3 regions of the Streptomyces sp. NPDC097107 genome follow, and region 1 is predicted to be linked to each of the others. Evidence: riboswitches for the same ligand, from Rfam matches in the RefSeq annotation. Region 1 holds a riboswitch; each other region holds the start of a gene.

Region 1 (3,262 bases):
TGATACCCGCCGACGTGCGCAGGGCGCGCAGTTCAGCGCCCAGCTTGCGGCGGCGCACCACGGGACCGTGCTGCTGCATGGGCCACTCCCCTACTCCTTATGGGCCGCCCAAATACGCTCTGCCGTCGCAGAGTTCACCGCTTTGAGCGACAGATATATGCATATCTTGGTGGATCGCCGCCCTGCACCGGCCTGGTGATGGCAGTCTGGCGGCGAAGCACCAGTCCGGGACCGTACTCGAACCATCCGCTCCGTGTCCGGCTGCGGTCCCGTGGGAAAGGGACGACGTCGCCATGGCAGACCATCTGGAAGCATCCGTCACTCTGCCGAGCGATCCCGCCTCGGTGGCCGCCGCGCGTACCTATGCGGTCGGCACACTGGCGGAGTGGGGCCTGCCGCCGGACACCGACGTGTCCGAAACCGTCCGGCTCATCGTGTCGGAGCTGACGACCAACGCGGTCCAGCACACGTTCGGACAGTCACCCACCTTCACCGTGGACCTCGTGCTCGACCGTGACGAGCGGCTGCGCATCGGCGTCACCGACAGCCATCCGCGGTTTCCCAAGCGCCTGCCCGCCGCCGTCCAGCAGGACAACGGCCGAGGGATGGTGATCATCCGCTGGCTGACGGCGGAGTGCGGCGGCAAGTTGAGAGTGCGGCCCACGCGCGAGGGCGGCAAGACCGTCTCCATCGAACTGCCCTGGGCGCCGCCGGGCGGTGCGGTGCCCGCCGAACCGGCCACGGCCGTCGGGCAGGCCGTGGGAAACCAGGAGCCGCGGCGGTGAATCGCCGACGGTCCCTGGCGCGCCGCAGGCGCATACCGCGCACCCGAGCGGGTGACGGCGGCTGGGGACGCCGTCACCCCCTCGGGCGGGCTACTTGACCCGGCCGTACCAGACGCTGCCGGTCCAGATCTTCTGCAGACGTACCACGTCCCCGGTCTTCGGGGCGTGCCAGATTTTGCCCTTCCCGGCGTAGATGCCGACGTGGTAGATGCTGCGGCCCGAGTGGAAGAACACCAGGTCCCCGGTCTTGCGGTTCTTGGCGGAGATGTGACGGGTCTTGTTGTACTGCTGGGCGGCGGTGCGTGGCAGCTTCTTGCCGGCCTTCTTGAACGAGTACAGCGTCAGCCCCGAGCAGTCGAACCTGCTTGGTCCGACGGCGCCCCATTTGTATGGCGCGCCTTTCTTGGAGGCAGCGATCGTCAGGGCCTTCGTCGCATGGCTCGCCGCGGCCGCCTCGGAGGCGACGCCGGGAACCGCTACGGAACCGCCCACGGCGGCGAGGGTGAGGGCCGAGGCCGTACCGGCACGGGCCATCAGCGACGGGACACGATTGAGCGCGGACATGCGCAACCCTTCGTCAGCCGCCTGTGAAGGATGACCTGTCGGATTCGGGCTGGCGAAGTTGCCCGGCCGCACGAGTGCGGCTTCACCCCAAGGGCTGCTCGGCCCGGCGCGTCTCTCGCGGAGACGACCGTTCCGGCGACCCGTCGTGCTCGGGTCCTCCACTCCTGCCGATCCACTCCTGTCGACCGGTCGTCCGGGCGGCGGCAGGACTCGGCGTCCGCCCGGACCGCCCCGCCGCTGCGGCGGGGGCTTGCCGTCAGTCACGGATCTTGTCTCGCCCCATGGGAAAATCCCAACGGAACGTGCCCTTTGTGTTGTTACTCACCACTCACCCGTTCGGGTGGACACCTCTGTGTTCGACCGGCCGGTGGACGTGGTGACCACCCCGGGACCAGCGACGCAGCGGCTCATTACGCTGTCCGGACACGCGGGTCGCGCAAGCTCGGCCGGTCGGAATCCGGAGGTTTCCCTACGCCGAAAGGCGGTAAGCCGTTTGGTCCGTTTCGACTCGGGTGCCTCAACGGCCGGAACGGGGCGGAAGACCGACTCGCGCCGTCCGCCGTTCACCGTCCAGCACGCGCAGCGCCCGGGCCAGGGTGGTGGCGTGCAACTCGGTCTCGCGCCGCCGGTGCATCAGCGCCAGCGCGTCACGCAGGGCGGCCGCCTTACCGACCAGCGCCTGGGCGGCCCGCAGCCCGCGATAGGTGTCGCCCTCCTGCGCGGGGTTGATACGCCCGAGCAGGTCGACGACGTCCAGGTACCGGTCGATCAGCTCGGCCTCGGCGCGGGTCAGGGCGGGCAGGGGCGGCAGTTCCGGTGGCAGCATCGCCGGATCACCTCGCGCCGGGTGCCGGGGACGTGATCCGGCGGCTGGGCACCACCCGGTCCACCAGGCCGTACTCCAGGGCCTGCTGCGCGTCCAGGACGGTGTCCCGCTCGATGTCCGCGCTCACCTGCTCGGGACTGCGGCCCGTGTGCCGTACGAGGATCCGCTCCAGGCGGGCACGGACGCGGACCAACTCGTCGGCCTGGATGGCCAGGTCGCTCGCCTGCCCCTCCACCGGCTCGGTGAGCGCGGGCTGGTGGATGACCACCCGTGCGCCCGGCAGGACGGCGCGTTTGCCGGGCGTGCCCGCCGCCAGCAGGACCGCGGCGGACGTCCCAGCCTGCCCGAGGCAGGTCGTCTCCACGTCGCAGGCGACGTAGCGCATGGTGTCGTAGATCGCCGTCATCGCGGTGAAGGAGCCGCCGGGCGAGTTGATGCAGAGCGTGATGTCCCGGTCCGGGGCCTGGTGTTCGAGATACATGAACTGCGCCATCACGTCGTTCGCGGAGGTGTCGTCGACCGGTGTCCCGAGGAAGACGATCCGCTCCTCCAGCAGCTTCGAGTACGGGTCCGTCGTCCGGCTCCCGGCACTCGTGCGCTCGGTGAACTCGGGCAGGACGTGACGGGCGGACGGTCGGGTCATGGCGAACCCCTCCTCGTGGCAGAACCGTGATCGGCTGCACTGCCTCCTGTGGAAAATGTACAGGACGTACGTTGCGCGAGGTGGGGAGTCGCGGGGATCGCGCGTTCGCCGGCGGCGGAAGCGAACCGTAGGGGGATCCGCGGGGCGCCCGCGTTTCATCCCCCGTTCGGCGGCTCGTGCAGGCCGAAGGAGGAGCCCTGGTCGTCCCGGCACAGCGCGGACCGGCCGAACCGGGCGACCGACTCCGCGTCCTCCCCGCCCTCATCGCCGAGGTCCTGGAGCGAGCCGCCCAGTTTCCGCACCCTGGCCACGGCGGCGTCCAGGTCGTCGACCCGGAAGAAGACGTACGGGGAGGCTCCCGCGTCACCGCCGTGCAGGCCGCCCGGCACACCGCCGGTGCCGATGGAGAACCCGCTCCCCGTGGGACCGGCTTCGAGAGTCCAG
Region 2 (3,262 bases), on a different contig from region 1:
CCTGCCTGGCGCGCTCCTGCCCCAGCCTGACCAGCCCGCGCAGCACCCTGAGGTGGGCCTCGGTGCGGCGCCGGGCGGCCCGGGAGGCGCCGAGGGGCTCAAGGAGCGTGCGCGTCTCCAGCAGGTCGGCGGCCTCCTGCTCGGTGGGTTCCGCGACGCACGCGCCCGCGTGCCGCCTCGTCACCACGAAGCCTTCGGCCTGCAGCGTGCGCAGGGCCTCACGGACAGGGACGCGGGAGACGCCGTAGCGGCGGGCCAGGAGTTCCTCGGTGAGCCGACTGCCGCGTCCGTGGACGCCGGTGACGATGTCGTCCCGGATCGCCGTGCACACCGAGTGCGCCGGAATACGCATGCCCGACCTCCGCCTTAATCCCCGTGAAACGTCGACGATTGACGTGTGCTCAGTGACTCTAGGCCAATCAAGCGCATATTCCGACGGCAGGGCGGATTTCATGGATATTTTTTGGCCAGCGACACTTCCACCGAGGGAAAAGAAGTCCGAAAGCCCCGGCTCGGGGAGCCGGGGCTTTCGGATGCCGTACCGTCCGTCGTCAGACGTTCACACCGTGGGAGCGGAGGTAGGCGACGGGGTCCAGGTCCGATCCGTACTCGGAACTCGTACGGGCCTCGAAGTGCAGGTGCGGTCCGGTGACGTTGCCGGTGGCGCCGGACAGGCCGATCTGCTGCCCGGGGGTGACCGCCTGGCCGACCGAGACGCCGATGGACGACAGGTGGCCGTACTGCGTGTACGTGCCGTCGTGCATCTTGATCACGACCTGGTTGCCGTAGGCCCCGCCCCAGCCGGCCTCGACGACGGTGCCGACGCCGACCGCGTGCACGGACGTGCCGCTGGAGGCGTGGAAGTCGATGCCGGTGTGACTGCCGGAGGACCACAGCGAGCTGCCGGCCTGGTAGGCGGTGGAGACGTAGGAGGCGGTGATCGGCGGCACGAAGGTGTTGAGGCGCTTGCGCTCCGCCTCCCGCGCGGCGCGCTCCTTGGCCTCGCGCGCCTCCTTGGCCGCCTCGGCCGCCCGCTCGCGCGCGGCCTCCTGGGCCGCCTCACGGGCGGCGGCGTGCAGGGCCGCCTGCTCCTGCGCGGTGGCCTGGGCGTCGATCTCGTCGGCTATGGAGTCGCCGATGGTGATGACCGGGGTGAGTCCGCTCTGCTCCGCCCGGGGCTCGGCGGCGAGCGCCGGAGCCGCGAGGGTGCCGACGACGCCGGTGGTGGCGAGGGCCGCGACACCCGCCGCGCGGGCGGTGGTGCGGTGCACCCGGCTGGGACGACGGTGCTTCCCGGTGGCGCGCGTGAACGCCATGTAGAGGCTGGTCCTTTCCTTCCCTCTCGCCTACCGGGTTAGCTGACGGGTTCGGAGGTGGAAGGTCTCCTACGGACCCCCTCGCTGCGCGCGGGCGCCCGATTCACCCCAGGGACTGCGGTGGGTCCCCGGCTCCCCTGGCTCGCGCCGTACGGGGACTCGGCGATGACTGTCCGGTGCCGCGGGTGCGGCGCACTGCCTGACGAACAGCCCGGATGACGCTAAACGCGGCTGTGTTCAATCCTCAAACGCAACAAGCCTTTTGTAGCGCACGCCACAGGGCAGACAGGCAGCCTTTCCCTCAATCCGGACAAAAGGCGGCCCTGGTGACACTCCGGTCACCAGGGCCGCCGCGCGTGTGTGCCGCTAATCGGCCGCCACCACGGTGACTTCACCGATGCCGAGGGCCTCGACGGGCTCCTTGATCTGCGCCGCGTCGCCGACGAGGACCGTCACCAGACGGTTCACCGGGAAGGCGTTCACGACCGCCGCCGTGGCCTCCACGGTGCCCGTGGAGGCGAGTTGGCGGTAGAGCGTGGCCTGGTAGTCGTCGGGCAGGTGCTGCTCGACCTGGTCGGCCAGCGTGCTCGCCACGGCCGCCGCCGTCTCGTACTTCAGCGGCGCCACGCCCACCAGGTTCTGCACGGCGACGTCACGCTCGGCGTCGGTGAGACCCTCCGCTGCGAGCGTGCGCAGCACCGTCCACAGGTCGTCCAGGGCGGGACCGGTGTTGGGAGTGTCCACGGAGCCGCTGATGGCGAGCATCGCGGCGCCCGTGCCGTCGGGCGCGGAGCGCATGACCTGCCCGAACGCCCGTACGCCGTAGGTGTAGCCCTTCTCCTCGCGCAGGACGCGGTCCAGGCGCGAGGTGAGGGTCCCGCCGAGGCAGTAGGTGCCGAGTACCTGCGCGGGCCACACGCGGTCGTGCCGGTCGGCGCCGGTGCGGCCGATCAGCAACTGCGTCTGGACGGCACCGGGCCGGTCCACGATGACGACCCGGCCGGTGTCGTCGGCGCTCACCGGGGGTACGGGACGCGCCTCGGCCGCGGAGCCGGTCCACGCGCCCAGCGTCTCGCCGAGCAGCGCGTCGAGGTCGACGCCGGTGAGGTCGCCGACGACCACGGCGGTGGCGGTGGCGGGTCGGACGTGCTTCTCGTAGAAGGCGCGTACGGCCGCCGAGTCGATGCTCGCGACCGTCTCCTCGGTGCCCTGGCGCGGGCGCGACATACGCGTCCCGGCCGGGAACAGCTCCTTGGAGAGTTCCTTGGCCGCGCGGCGCGAAGGGTTGGCCAGCTCGTGCGGGATCTCGTCGAGCCGGTTGCGGACCAGCCGTTCGACCTCGCCGTCCGCGAACGCGGGCGCCCTGAGCGCGTCGGCGACCAGGCCCAGGGCCTTGGCCAGCCGTGAGGCCGGCACCTCCAGGCTCAGCCGGACGCCGGGGTGGTCGGCGTGTGCGTCGAGGGTGGCACCGCAGCGCTCGAGCTCGGCGGCGAAATCCTCGGCGGAGTGCTTGTCGGTGCCCTCGGAGAAGGCGCGCGCCATGATCGTGGCGACACCGTCGAGGCCGGCCGGCTCGGCGTCCAGGGGGGCGTCGAGAAGCACCTCCACGGCGACGACCTGCTGGCCGGGGCGATGACAGCGCAGCACGGTGAGGCCGTTGTCGAGGCTGCCGCGCTCGGGGGCCGGGAACGCCCACGGCCTGGGCTCGCCGGCCTGCGGCCGGTTGTGGAATTCCATGGTGGCGAGCTCGGTCACTTGGCCGCCTCCTCGTTCTCGTCGGTGGCGTCGTTCTCGTCGGCGGGGGCGGTCGGCTCGTAGACGAGCACCGCGCGGTTGTCGGGGCGCAGGCGGGCCTTGGCGACCTCCTGGACCTCCTCGGCCGTCACCTCCAGCACCCGCTGCACGGCGGTCAGGGCCAGCTGCGGGTCGCCGAACAGGACGGCGTA
Region 3 (3,262 bases), on a different contig from region 1:
AGGCCGGTGGCCAGGCCCTTGTTCTTCAGGACCTTCTTCAGCGTGTGGTAGACCTCGGCACCCCAGCGCAGGGCCTCGGAGAAGGACTCCGCACCGATCGGGGCGATCATGAACTCCTGGATGTCCACGTTCGAGTCGGCGTGCGACCCGCCGTTCAGGATGTTCATCATCGGCACCGGCAGCAGGTGCGCGTTCGGGCCGCCCAGGTAGCGGAAGAGCGGCAGGTCGCTGGCCTCGGAGGCGGCGTGCGCGACGGCCAGCGAGACACCGAGGATGGCGTTGGCGCCCAGCGAGCCCTTGTTGTCGGTGGCGTCCAGGTCGAACATGGCCTGGTCGATCAGGCGCTGCTCGGTGGCGTCGTAGCCGACCAGCTCCGGGCCGATCTGCTCGATGACGGCGAGGACGGCCTTCTCGACACCCTTGCCCAGGTAACGGCCGGCATCGCCGTCACGGAGTTCGATGGCCTCGAAGGCACCGGTGGAGGCGCCGGACGGGACGGCGGCACGACCCGTGCTGCCGTCGTCGAGGCCGACCTCGACCTCGACCGTGGGGTTGCCTCGGGAGTCCAGGATTTCCCGGGCTACGACGACGTCGATGGACGGCACGAGCATCTCCTTCTTCAATGTGACGCTTCGGTGTGACGCGCGGGTCCACAGGACCGCAGCGGCTCTGCGGGACCGAGCCTAACCGGCTCCGGGCGATCGGCCAGCCGATCGCCCACCCGCTGGACAGAACCGAGAGTAAATTGTTTCCGAACGGAACAAAGACGTTTCCGGAAACCGGGGCGGCATCGTGGCGTGAAAAACCCGTCCCGGTGCGTACGGGGGAACACGCACCGGGACGGGAGCAGGGGGCTGCTGCTTACTTCAGGTGCAGCTGCTGGCCCGGGTAGATCAGGTCGGCGTCGTCGACGATGTCGTCGTTCAGCTTGAACACCTTGGCCCAGCCGCCCTTGACGTCGTGCTCCTCGGCGATCGAGCTGAGGGTGTCGCCCTTGACGACCTTGTACTCGCCGTCGCCCTTCTCGACCTTCTTGCCGGTCGGGGTGGTGACGGTCTTCTTCTCGGCCGGCTTCTCGGCCTTCGGCTCGGCGGCCGGGCGCTCGTCGGAGCGGGAGGCCTTCTGCTCGGTGGAGCGGTCGGCGGTGGAGCCGCCGCTCTCGCTCTGCGAGGAGCCGCTGTCCTGGCTCTCGGAGCCGCCACCGGTGTACGCGGCGCCCGACAGGCCGGTGCCGCAGACCGGCCAGGCACCCTTGCCCTGGCCCGCGAGCACCTTCTCGGCGATCTCGATCTGCTGCGCCTTGCTGGCCTGGTCGGCGGTGGCGGCGTACTGCGTGCCGCCGTAGCCGGCCCAGGTGGAGGCGGAGAACTGCAGACCGCCGTAGTAACCGTTGCCGGTGTTGATGGACCAGTTGCCGCCGGACTCGCACTGGGCGACGGCGTCCCACTCGGACGCGGTGGCGGCGGAGGCGTTGCCGGCCGCCATCAGCGGGGCGGCGACGGCGGCACCGGTGACGCCGGCGACGGCGATGACACGGGTGGCCTTGGACGGACGGCGGTGCTTGCCCTTGCCGGAAAACAGCATGGTTGATCCCCTCACCGACGCCTGCGAGGTGAGCTGTCGGGTTCGGGCCGGTTGAGTTGCCCGGCCGGGTTCCTCGCGGAACTCGGCTTAACCCCTAGCCGCTCCGGCTCAACTGCCCGGTGCGGCACTTACCTTGGGTCCCCCGCTCCTGCCTTCGGCGCTTGACGCGACGACTGTTCCCGGACGGCCGCTGGCAGGATTCGGCGTTGCGGCAGCCGGGGCCCGCGATGGCGAGCGGTCATGACCGTAGACACGCGCTCCGCGGATTTTCAAAGACGATCACGGCTTCTGAGACCTATCTCTCACGTGATCCAAAACGGACATACGGTCTCGAACCGTGACGCGAACTGCCCCTACTTTTCGCCCGATTCGCCCGTGACCGTGAGTGTCTGACCGGGCAGGATGTGGTCCGGGTCGGTGCCGACGACCTGCTTGTTGCCGACATAGAGCGAGCGCCACCCGCCGTCGAGCTCAAGGGAGTCGGCGATGCCCCAGAGGCTGTCGCCGGAACGGACGGTGTACGAGCCGTCCGCGGCCTCTCGCGACTCGCCCTCACCCCGCGAGGCGTGCCGCCCCGACGACTCGCCCGCACGACCGTCCGCCGCACCCTCGTCCGCACTGTCGCCGCGGTGCTTGCCCGCGCCGGAGTCCCCGGTGTCGGTGAGCGCCGAATCCCCGGCACTCTGCCCCGCCTTGTCCGTTTCGCCGGTCTCCGGAGAGGCCGTGGGCGAAGCGTCGGAACCCTGGGAGCCGGCGCTGCCCGTGGGCTCGGCTTCAGGGGATGTGTCGGACTTGGTCGAATCGCCCCCACTGTCCGACGTGGCGTCAGAGGTGGGGGGCGAAGACGGCGAAGGGGACGAAGCGGACGTCTCGGAGGTGGGCTCCGGCGACTCGGTCGTGCCGGACGGCTCGGGAGTCTCCGGCGTCTCCGGCGCTGCCGGCTCCTCCGACGTGCCGTCACCCGTCGAACCGGTTCCGCCGTCCGTGGGAGCCGGGTCGTTGCCCATGCCCGCGAGCAGGGCGCAGGTCGGCCAGGCGGCGATGCCCTGGTCCGCGTGCAGCTTCTCGGCGACTCTTATCTGCTGGGAGCGACTGGCCTGGTCGGCGCTCGGCGCGTACTCGGTGCCGCCGTACCGCTCCCAGACGTCCTGGGAGAGCTGCAGGCCGCCGTAGTACCCGTTGCCGCTGTTCTGGCTCCAGGCGCCGCCGGTCTCGCACTCGGCGACGCGGTCCCAGCTCGCCCCGTCGGCCGCGTGGGCGCCGGTGGCGCCGAGAAGCGGGATCGCGATGGCGGAGCCGGTCACTCCGGCTGCGACGACCAGGGCGGGAGCCTGGCGGGGGCGGCGGTGACGACCGTTCCCGGAGAGCATGCGACGACCTTTCACGAGACAGCGGGGACCGCGCGGCGGGTGATGCTCGGCGCCACGCTGGTTCGTGAACGTATAGGCAGATGATCGCTTGTCACAAGTTCATGCCGCGCAGATCACGTGAAGATCACAGAGTTGAGCGCGTGTCACTTTTGCGTCGGCGACGATTCGTTGCCCGCCGCCGACGGTACGGGTGTGAACGACACGGGCAAGGTGCGCAGACCTCGCATGATGAGCCCGCCGCGCCAGCGCAGTTCGGCCGGGTCCGCGGCGAGGCGCAGGTCCGGGAAGCGCGTGAGCAGTGTGGCGAG

What was found. A riboswitch is a leader RNA that binds a small molecule or an ion and turns the genes downstream of it on or off. The one in region 1 is predicted to bind cyclic di-AMP.
Region 2: linked by a shared signal. The riboswitch ahead of ACIQ1J_RS13245 (M23 family metallopeptidase) and the one ahead of ACIQ1J_RS16095 (C40 family peptidase) in region 1 are both predicted to bind cyclic di-AMP.
Region 3: linked by a shared signal. The riboswitch ahead of ACIQ1J_RS12395 (transglycosylase family protein) and the one ahead of ACIQ1J_RS16095 (C40 family peptidase) in region 1 are both predicted to bind cyclic di-AMP.

What each region holds. Positions count from the first base shown of each region.
Region 1 covers NZ_JBIWEF010000006.1:142,038-145,299, forward strand. Annotated here, with positions in the region: gene ACIQ1J_RS16085 (helix-turn-helix domain-containing protein) at 1-79, opposite strand, end outside; gene ACIQ1J_RS16090 (ATP-binding protein) at 294-785, shown strand; gene ACIQ1J_RS16095 (C40 family peptidase) at 876-1,349, opposite strand; cyclic di-AMP (ydaO/yuaA leader) riboswitch at 1,353-1,497, opposite strand; gene ACIQ1J_RS16100 (hypothetical protein) at 1,867-2,175, opposite strand; gene ACIQ1J_RS16105 (ATP-dependent Clp protease proteolytic subunit) at 2,183-2,818, opposite strand; gene ACIQ1J_RS16110 (VOC family protein) at 2,974-3,262, opposite strand, start outside.
Region 2 covers NZ_JBIWEF010000005.1:114,023-117,284, reverse strand. Annotated here, with positions in the region: gene ACIQ1J_RS13250 (GntR family transcriptional regulator) at 1-352, opposite strand, end outside; gene ACIQ1J_RS13245 (M23 family metallopeptidase) at 552-1,316, opposite strand; cyclic di-AMP (ydaO/yuaA leader) riboswitch at 1,329-1,491, opposite strand; gene ACIQ1J_RS13240 (M16 family metallopeptidase) at 1,683-3,071, opposite strand; gene ACIQ1J_RS13235 (M16 family metallopeptidase) at 3,068-3,262, opposite strand, start outside.
Region 3 covers NZ_JBIWEF010000004.1:496,299-499,560, reverse strand. Annotated here, with positions in the region: gene eno (phosphopyruvate hydratase) at 1-605, opposite strand, end outside; gene ACIQ1J_RS12395 (transglycosylase family protein) at 862-1,584, opposite strand; cyclic di-AMP (ydaO/yuaA leader) riboswitch at 1,588-1,754, opposite strand; gene ACIQ1J_RS12390 (transglycosylase family protein) at 1,938-2,954, opposite strand; gene ACIQ1J_RS12385 (cytochrome P450) at 3,098-3,262, opposite strand, start outside.